Regions from separate parts of the Streptococcus sp. STC1396 genome, predicted to be linked through region 1. Evidence: predicted binding sites of a transcription regulator. Region 1 holds the regulator's gene; each other region holds the start of a gene.
The links. The regulator Rex, encoded in region 1, represses fermentation and respiration genes when NADH is low (regulators of the CRP and FNR family bind a similar motif). The targets are predictions, from matches to a motif close to TTGTGAANTANTTCACAA.
Positions count from the first base shown of each region.

Region 2: AC5FEC_RS03715 (class II fructose-bisphosphate aldolase) is a predicted target of Rex. The motif match lies at 1,766-1,783, and genes of this name have one in related genera.
Region 3: adhE (bifunctional acetaldehyde-CoA/alcohol dehydrogenase) is a predicted target of Rex. The motif match lies at 1,286-1,303, and genes of this name have one in related genera.

Region 1 is NZ_JBZYCU010000021.1:108-3,391, reverse strand. It holds gene AC5FEC_RS07930 (ribose-phosphate diphosphokinase) at 1-37, shown strand, start outside; gene AC5FEC_RS07925 (cysteine desulfurase family protein) at 50-1,162, shown strand; gene AC5FEC_RS07920 (DUF1831 domain-containing protein) at 1,164-1,511, shown strand; gene AC5FEC_RS07915 (redox-sensing transcriptional repressor Rex) at 1,645-2,292, shown strand; gene radC (RadC family protein) at 2,577-3,260, opposite strand.
Region 2 is NZ_JBZYCU010000007.1:41,730-45,013, forward strand. It holds gene AC5FEC_RS03710 (ABC transporter ATP-binding protein) at 1-637, opposite strand, end outside; gene AC5FEC_RS03715 (class II fructose-bisphosphate aldolase) at 839-1,720, opposite strand; gene AC5FEC_RS03720 (nucleotidyltransferase) at 1,859-2,950, opposite strand; gene AC5FEC_RS03725 (class I SAM-dependent DNA methyltransferase) at 2,952-3,284, opposite strand, start outside.
Region 3 is NZ_JBZYCU010000004.1:25,983-29,266, forward strand. It holds gene AC5FEC_RS02285 (acyltransferase family protein) at 1-1,060, shown strand, start outside; gene adhE (bifunctional acetaldehyde-CoA/alcohol dehydrogenase) at 1,351-3,284, shown strand, end outside.

The DNA.
Region 1 (3,284 bases):
GCCAGTCAGCCCGTTGTTTGCTTATCAAAAGAAGTAGGTGATAAACTTCGTGATTTATTTAGATAATGCTGCTACGACTGCCTTGTCGCCTGCTGCGATTGAGTCCATGACTAAGGCAATGGCGATCTTTGGTAATCCTTCCAGTACGCACAGCCACGGTCGGGAAGCCAATAAACTTCTCAGACAAGCCCGTGAAGATATTGCTAAAGTTCTGCATACTCGGAGCAAAAATATTCTCTTTACCTCAGGAGGGACTGAGAGTAATAATACCGCTATTAAAGGCTATGCTCTGCATCATCAGGCTCAAGGCAAACATATTATCACCACCGCTATTGAGCACCATGCTGTTTTAGAACCAGTTGAATACTTGGTTGAGCGCTTTGGATTTGAAGCAACGATTGTTCAGCCGGTGGATGGCCAAATCCGAATTGAAGATATAAAAAGTGCTCTCAGACCTGACACCATCCTTGTCTCTGTCATGGCTGTCAACAATGAAACAGGATATATGCTGCCAATTCAAGAAATTGGAGAAATGCTTAAGGATCATCCTGCTGCTTTTCACGTCGATGCTGTTCAAGCCATCGGTAAGCTCCCCGTCTATCCAGAAGAATGGGGAATCAATTTTCTGAGTGCATCAGCTCACAAATTCCATGGACCAAAAGGTGTTGGCTTTCTCTATGCTGACAAGATGGATTTTGATAATTTTATGCACGGCGGTGATCAGGAAACCAAACATCGGGCAGGCACAGAAAATCTTGTCTCCATCATCGGAATGGCAACTGCACTTTCTGAAAGTTTTAATCATTTAGCGGAAAACCTTGAACATGCCCAGCTGTTAAAAGATACTTTGTTGGACGACTTATCAGATATAGATTTTTACCTAAACGAAAGTCAGCCCAGCCTGCCTTATGTTATCAATATTGGATTTCCAAATCACAAGAATGATCTCCTTTTACTCCAAATGGATTTAAATGGTTTTTCCATTTCAACTGGATCAGCTTGTACGGCTGGAGCTGTTCAGCCTAGTCATGTTTTGCAAGCCATGTATGGACAAGACTCTGAACGCTTAAATGAATCCATCCGAATCAGTGTCTCAGATCAGACCACCATCGAAGAAATTAAAGATTTTAGTAAAAAACTGAAAGAAATACTAGGAGGATAAGATGGCTTTTCAAACATCTGTAAGTCTACCAAACTGCGACTTCAACTACTCGCTTCATCCCAATGTTAAGAAATTTACGCTACGCGACAATACATTTGCTGAAACAAAGGTCGGTAATTATGAGCTTTCTCGCTTACTTGAAGCTGTTCCTAACAGCGGTAATGGCTTCCTGCTCAAAATCATCGTAAACAAAGACTTAACCGGATTCAAAATCAACATTACAGACAAATCTGGTTTAAGATTGGTTAATATTTTCAAATCTGAAGACCATCACATTATTCAGCAAAAGTTTTATTTCCTGATGGATAGCTTAGTTGAAAGACAAATTTTTGAAAAAACGCCCCAATAAGCAAAATTCTCACAATTTTGCTTTTTTCTATTCCGTTTAATTTCCTCATAAGTTAGCTTAATGTTTTACCTATCAAATTAGTTGCATTTTTCACAAACTTTCTATAGAATAGAGATAGAAAGGTCGTGATTTTGTGACAACTGAAAAAAGTAATCCTATTCCCCGTGCTACAGCTAAGCGGCTCTCGCTCTACTATCGGATTTTTAAACGATTTAATTCGGAAAATATTGAAAAGGCCAATTCAAAACAAATCGCAGAAGCAATCGGTATTGACTCTGCCACCGTTCGACGAGATTTTTCTTATTTTGGTGAATTAGGTCGCAGAGGTTTTGGCTATGATGTCAAAAAGCTGATGAATTTTTTTGCCGATCTCTTAAATGACACCTCTATCACCAACGTTATGATTGTCGGGGTCGGAAATATGGGAAAAGCACTTCTCCACTATCGTTTTCATGAACGAAATAAAATGAAAATCGTCATGGCCTTCGATACAGATGATCATCCTGATGTCGGTACAACCACCAGCGATGGTGTGCAAATTTACGGCATTTCAGAAATTAAAGAAAAAGTACAGTCAGGAGATGTGCAAACAGCTATCCTAACTGTACCGAGTCTGAAAGCCCAGGAAGTCGCTTCTGTATTAGTCAAAGCAGGGATTAAGGGAATTCTCTGTTTTTCACCTGTTCATCTCACCCTTCCAAAGGAAGTTGTTGTTCAATATGTTGATTTAACAAGCGAATTACAAACCCTTCTTTACTTCATGAAAAAGAAGAAAAGTTGATGCTGGAGTGACACAGATTATTTCACAAGAAGACCACTTATTGGAATAACAGGAAACAAAAGAGTGATTTCCAATGTGCAAGTTATTCAAATATCTTTATCCTGCTTCTGTGCTTAGCTTCGTTTCTCTCAGTGTGAAGTCATTTCCTATAGTTTACGTGCTAAAGGGGTTGATAACATTGAACCTCAACCGATGGGTGGCTATTTTTTCAGTGTTCCAAACATAGCTCCCCGAATCTCTGTTTAGAACAACTTGACTATATTTGATGATGCAGTTCATAAATTTTAGATCAAATCAGTTTCTTCACGGTAGCTATAATAATTATTTTTTGAGACAATTAAATGATCTAATAGAACCAAGCCCATCAGTTCACAGGCTTCCTTCATGTGTTTGGTGACCTCATCGTCATTTCTACTAGGCAAGGTCATTCCCGAAGGATGATTGTGCACAAGGATAATTGATGTCGCCAAATGTTTAAGAGCATAATGTAGAATCTCACGCGGCTCAGCGATACTTCTGGTCACCGTTCCCATAAAGATTGTCTGCTGATGGATAATCTGATTTTGACTATTAAGATAAATAGCAACCAAACATTCCTGCTTTTTATCTCCTAATTCGACCTGCATTTTTCGAGCCAGTTTTTGACTTCCAATAATTTGCTCCCTTTGCATCACTTCTGCTTTATTGATGCGGCAGCCAAGCTCAATAATGGCCTGAAGCTCAACTGCTTTCACAGGGCCAATTCCTGAAATAGTTTGCAACTCTTGCAAAGTTAGATACTTTAAATCATTCAAACTAGAAATAGATGATAAAATCCTTTGAGAAACTTGAAAGACAGTTTCTTTTTTGCTACCCGTTCGTAAAAATATAGATAACAATTCCTGATTACTGAGTTTATCCGCTCCTTCCCTGATCAGCCTTTCACGCGGCATGATGCTAATGTCATCCTGAAATGAAATACGATACATAGAAACCTTATATTTATATTAGCG
Region 2 (3,284 bases), on a different contig from region 1:
TCAAGAGAATGGTTGTTTCTTCCTCCTGATTGATTTGGGTGATGGCCCGACGAATGTTATCCTTGACCGAAACATCCAAACCAATAGTCGGCTCATCTAAAAAGAGAACCTTGGGATTGTGAAGCAAGGAAGCCGCAATATCAGCCCGCATCCGCTGCCCTAGTGAAAGAGTCCGCACGGGGTCTTTAATAAATTCTTTCAAATCCAAGACTTCATTCAAAAAATCCATGCGTTTATGGAAAAGGGAGTCTGGCACATCGTAAATCTCTTTCAAGACCGTATAGGTCTCTTGCAGAGCCAAATCCCACCATAGCTGAGTTCGTTGTCCGAAGACTACTCCAATATCCTTGACATAGTCTTGGCGATTATCCTGTGGAATTTTGCCATTAATCCGACAAAATCCTGATGTCGGTTTCAAAATCCCTGTCAGCATTTTAATGGTTGTCGACTTCCCAGCACCATTGGCCCCGATAAAACCTAAAATCTGACCCTTGGGAACCTCAAAGGTCAAATCCTTGACCGCTTCAAAGGTCTGCTTCTCAGGATGAATAAAGGAGCGCAAAGCTCCCTTCAATCCCAGTTCCTTGACAGTCTTTACAAAATTTTTCTGAAGATGTTCTACTTCTATCATTGCCATACGTTTCTCAATATCCTATCATTCAATTCATGTTACAGACCTTTTTCCTATCTAACTCAGAAAAATAGAATCTTATCTCCTCACTATACTACCACTTTTACTTCCAAACGAACATAGGTAATTTAAAAATAATTATCATATTTTATCACACACCAAAAAACCCACCCTTACGGGCAGGTTTCTGTTTTGTATATAGCCTAATTAAGCTTTACCTTCTGAACCGAAGACGTCGATACGTTCTTCAACAGATGCTTGGATAGCTTTGACACCTTCAGCCAAGAATTTACGTGGGTCGAAGAGTTTCTTCTTGTCGTATTCTGCTTCATTTGCTTCGTAGTCACGAGCAAATTTGCGAGTTGCGTTAGCGAATGCGATTTGGCATTCAGTGTTAACGTTAACTTTCGCAACACCAAGTTTGATAGCTGCTTGGATTTGATCATCAGGAATACCTGAACCACCATGCAATACGATTGGGAATCCTGGAACTGCTTCTGTCAATTTTTGCAAGTGATCAAGGTGAAGACCTTTCCAGTTTGCTGGGTAAGGACCGTGGATGTTACCGATACCAGCTGCCAAGAAGTCAATACCAGTTGCAACCATTGCTTTAGCATCTTCAATTGGAGCCAATTCGCCATCACCAATGATTCCGTCTTCTTCACCACCGATAGTACCAACTTCAGCTTCTACTGACACGCCGTTTGCATGAGCAAATTCTACAACTTTACGAGCTTTTTCAAGGTTTTCTTCAACTGGAAGGTGTGAACCGTCAAACATAACTGAAGTATAACCAACTCGAATACACTCAAGTGCATCTTCGTAGTGACCGTGGTCAAGGTGGATAGCTACTGGTACAGTAATACCCATTGATTCTACAAGGTTTTCAATGAGAGATTTACATACCTTGTATCCACCCATGTACTTAGCAGCACCCATAGAAGTTTGGATCAAAACTGGAGCTTTTTTAGCTTCTGCCGCACGCAGGATAGCTTGAGTCCACTCAAGGTTGTTTGTGTTGAATCCACCAACTGCGTAACCATTGTCACGAGCTGCTTGGACAAATTTTTCTGCTGAAACGATTGCCATTGTTATCAGGCCTCCTCTTATTTTTTGTGGATTAAACCACTTACATTGTTTATTTTATCACTTTTTCAAGGAAAATGCTAGTTTTTCCTGAAATTTTAAGTAAATATAAAAGGGACGCCATTTCATATAAACATTTTATCAATCAACCTGTATTGGAATTCGCCCAAAATTCTGCTCCATCAGTGCAGCATTTCCCAGCTGATAAACCTTGTCAGCTTGCTGGGTCAGACTATCCCATGGCTCTTTTCCGATTCGACTGACCAGTTCAACCTTTCCCTTCAGCTTAGCCAAATGCTGGCGCCCCTGCTCGGAGAAACTCAAGATATGGATTGCTGACGGAAGCTCTTCCTGTCTAGCTCCGACTAGGATATAGGTCAACAGACGCCGAACCCGAGCCTTGGTATAGCGCTTGGTCGCCACCTGCTCAACTAACTCCTCTATGGTCTCACTGCTTTTCAGGGCCTCTCTAATCCTAACAGCCAATTCCTGATTGACCTGATAAAAGTCTGTCAAATCCGGACAGGTCACTATCTGATAACGGAGATAAGGAAAGAGGTCCGACCAGGTCACCTTGGGTGCCGTCTCAAGCAGCTTATAGCTTGGAGTGAATTTTTTGAGAAAGGCTGGCTGATCCAGATTCTGACGAAGGGCAGTTGCGGAGGCGAATTCCTCATTAGCTGACAAGGAATGATAGCCAGCCCCCTGACGTTGAATCGGACACAGTTTTATAGCCTTTCCCGCCACAGCTTTGGCATAGGCCAAGCCCAATATATGATTGGGAGTAGAGCCTGAGAAATTAAGCCCTGCAAACTCCTGCCACATGGCCTGAGTCTTTTGAGGATAGGATAGAGAATCAGGCAAGCCAGCCAGATAAGCCTCCATCTGCTCTGCCTTTTCACCATAGACCCTAGAAATACTCTCATAGTCCAGCACTTCCTCAGTCCCAAAAGTCAGATAATCAATGCCCAGCCTCTCTAAGATGTCTACCGCTCCCTTAGCGAAAAAATCCGCCGCCTGAACGCTGACCAAGAAAGGCAACTCAACGACCAGATCCGCTCCGGCTTCTAAAGCCATCTGGGCCCGAGTCCACTTGTCCACGATAGCCGGCTCGCCTCGCTGGACGAAATTACCACTCATGGCGATGATTTTCAGACCAGAAGCTTGATCCAGCAGATATTTGTGTCCCTTATGGAAAGGATTAAACTCTGCGATAATACCAGTCACTGTCATCTCATTTCTCCGCCACAAAGAACCAGCGAGCGCTCTTGTCAGTTGGCTCCTTGTCCTCAAAGTCTGCGTAAACTTTGACATTCTTAAAGCCTGCCTGCTCCAGCAAGATATCATAGGTCAAGATCTCATAAGTCCGCTCCTCATGCACTTCATCATAGCGCGTGAAGCGGCCATCCTCCTCTTGGACAAAGAAGGTCAGCTCATGCACGATGGAATGAGGTGCTTCATCCGCATAGGAATCCCAGACCATGGCAAAGGTTTCAGCATTTTCATGATAAGAATAGCCTGGAAAAACCTCGTCAATCTGGTAAATCGAGTGCACGTCAAAGATAAA
Region 3 (3,284 bases), on a different contig from region 1:
TTTCATTTTGAAATTTGACAGCTTGTGGACCTATTTATTTGGTTTTATGGCTTCGACGCTTCTGGCCTGCGTCATGATAGCAGCAACCCGCATGTTGCACGACAAATTGCCAGATGTGAAGGAGCCCGAATTTGTCAACTTTATCGCAGATACCAGTTATGGCGTCTATCTCTTCCACTGGCCTTTTTACATCATCTTTACTCAGCTGATGAGCAATGGCTGGGCTGTACTGTTGACAACAATTTTGAGTTTCAGCTTTGCAGCTCTCTCTTTCTATATTTTGGAGCCTACTCTGGCAGGACGACAGCCGAAGATCATGGGAACCGAGATGGATTTATCATCTATTACTAAGCCGGTCTTCTACAGTTTCATTCCGCTGACACTTATTCTGTTTTCTATCACCGTGACAGCGCCATCTGTCGGAGCCTTTGAGGAAAACCTGATTGTCAATGCTTTAAATCAGGCAGATACGAAAATGCAGGCGACTCGCAGTCATGTGGATCAAACAACAGCCACAGATTATAATGTAGCTGCAGGCACAACCATGATTGGGGATTCGGTTGCCCTTCGCTCAAGTGAATGGCTGCAACAAGTGATTCCGAATGTTCAATTAGATGCTATCGTCAGCCGAAATTTTAATTCGGGATTTGAAGTTTATCAAAACGATATTTCTAATCATCTTCTTTTAAAAAATGTTGTATTAGCTTTGGGGACTAATACAGTTGACAATTATGAAGAAATGCTAAACCAGTATATTGAGAACCTGCCAAAAGGTCATACTCTGATTCTGGTAACTCCTTATGACGGCCGAACGGCCGGAGACTCCAATAGCATTCTGGTTAAAACGCGCCAGTACGAATTAGAGCTTGCCCAGAAGTATGATTTTGTTCATGTGGCAGACTGGTATCAAGTAGCTATAGATAATCCGCAGATTTGGGCTGGTACAGACTATGTTCATTATGGTTCAGATACAGAATCAATGAAAGAAGGCGGACTTCTCTATGCCAATACGATTAAACAAGCGTTGGATCAAGCCGAGGCCGGAAACGTTAAACCATAAAGATAGCTCGGATTAACCGAGCTATCTATAGTCACTATATGAAAGCGCTTTCTGACATTTTAAGAAGTATGTGAAATAATAAAAATACAGAAAATAAATTCACAAGCGATAAGCGGAAGCCGTGAATTTAGAGGGGGTGATAATTTACTTCACAAAGTTTCCAATAAAGTATGTGAAATTTTGTTGAAAGTGTTTACAAAGATAGGTAAATAAGGTATAATGTTATTGTGAAAATTTTAACAAAGGCTGAAGATTCTTCAAGCCTTCTAAGAAACCATTGGAGGACTATGATGGCGGATAAAAAAATTGTAACACCTGAGGAAAAGAAATTGGCTGCTGAAAAGCATGTTGATGAACTTGTTCAAAAAGGTCTGGTAGCTCTTGAAGAAATGAGAAAATTGAACCAAGAGCAAGTGGATTATATTGTAGCAAAAGCTTCAGTTGCTGCTTTGGATGCTCACGGAATCCTTGCTCAACATGCTGTTGAAGAAACTGGACGTGGTGTATTTGAAGACAAGGCGACAAAAAACCTCTTTGCTTGCGAACACGTTGTCAACAATATGCGTGGAGTTAAAACTGTTGGTGTCATTGAAGATGATCCGATTACTGGCTTGACTAAAATTGCAGAGCCTGTCGGAGTAGTCTGCGGGATCACTCCAACGACCAACCCAACTGCAACAGCAATTTTCAAATCATTGATTGCTTTGAAGACACGTAATCCGATCGTCTTTGCTTTCCACCCATCTGCACAAGAATCTTCAGCTCACGCAGCGCAAATCGTACGCGACGCAGCGATTGCAGCAGGAGCTCCTGAAAACTGTGTGCAATGGATTACACAACCATCTATGGAAGCGACAGGTGCGCTTATGAACCACGATGGTATTGCTACAATCCTTGCGACCGGTGGGAATGCCATGGTTAAGGCTGCTTACTCATGCGGAAAACCAGCTCTTGGAGTTGGTGCCGGAAACGTGCCTGCCTATGTAGAAAAATCTGCAGACCTTCGTCAAGCAGCACATGACATTGTTATGTCTAAATCATTTGACAATGGAATGGTCTGTGCATCTGAACAAGCTGTTATCATTGACAAGGAAGTTTATGATGAATTTGTAGAAGAATTCAAGTCATACCACACTTATTTTGTAAACAAAAAAGAAAAAGCCCTTCTTGAAGAATTCTGCTTTGGCGCTAAAGCAAACAGCAAAAACTGTGCTGGTGCTAAACTAAATGCGAACATTGTAGGGAAACCAGCTGCATGGATTGCAGAACAAGCAGGCTTCAAAGTACCAGAAGGTACAAACATCCTGGCTGCAGAATGTGCGGAAGTAGGTCCAAATGAGCCATTGACTCGCGAAAAACTTTCACCAGTTATTGCTGTCTTGAAAGCTGAAGATACAGAAGACGGTCTTACAAAAGCTCGTCAAATGGTTGAATTTAACGGACTTGGTCACTCAGCTGCTATCCATACAAAAGATGAAGCTCTTGCTAAGCGCTTTGGTACTGAAATCAAAGCTATGCGGATTATCTGGAACTCTCCATCTACTTTCGGTGGTATTGGGGATGTATATAATGCCTTCATTCCATCCTTGACACTTGGATGTGGTTCATACGGACGTAACTCAGTTGGTGATAACGTTAGCGCTATTAACCTCTTAAACATCAAGAAAGTAGGGAAACGTAGAAATAATATGCAATGGTTTAAAGTTCCTTCAAAAATTTACTTCGAGCGCAACTCTATCCAATACCTTCAAACATGTGAAGATATTGAACGCGTTATGATTGTTACCGATAAGTCCATCGAAAAACTTGGTTTTGTTCAACGTGTAATTGATCAGTTGAATCTCCGTAAGAACAAAGTGACAATCCAAGTCTTCTCAGATGTAGAGCCAGATCCAGATATTACAACTATCCGTCGTGGTACAGAAGAAATGCGTGCCTTTGAACCAGATACAATCATCGCACTCGGTGGTGGTTCTCCAATGGACGCTGCTAAGGGTATGTGGATGTTCTACGAACAGCCAGAAGTTGACTTCAGCGACCTTGTTCAAAAATTCATGGATATCCGTAAACGTGCCTTCAAATTCCCATCACTTGGTAAGAAAGCTAAATATATCGGTATCCCTACAACATCTGGTACAGGTTCAGAAGTGACTCCATTTGCCGTTATCTCTGATAAAGCAAACAACCGCAAATACCCACTTGCTGACTATGCTTTGACTCCAAC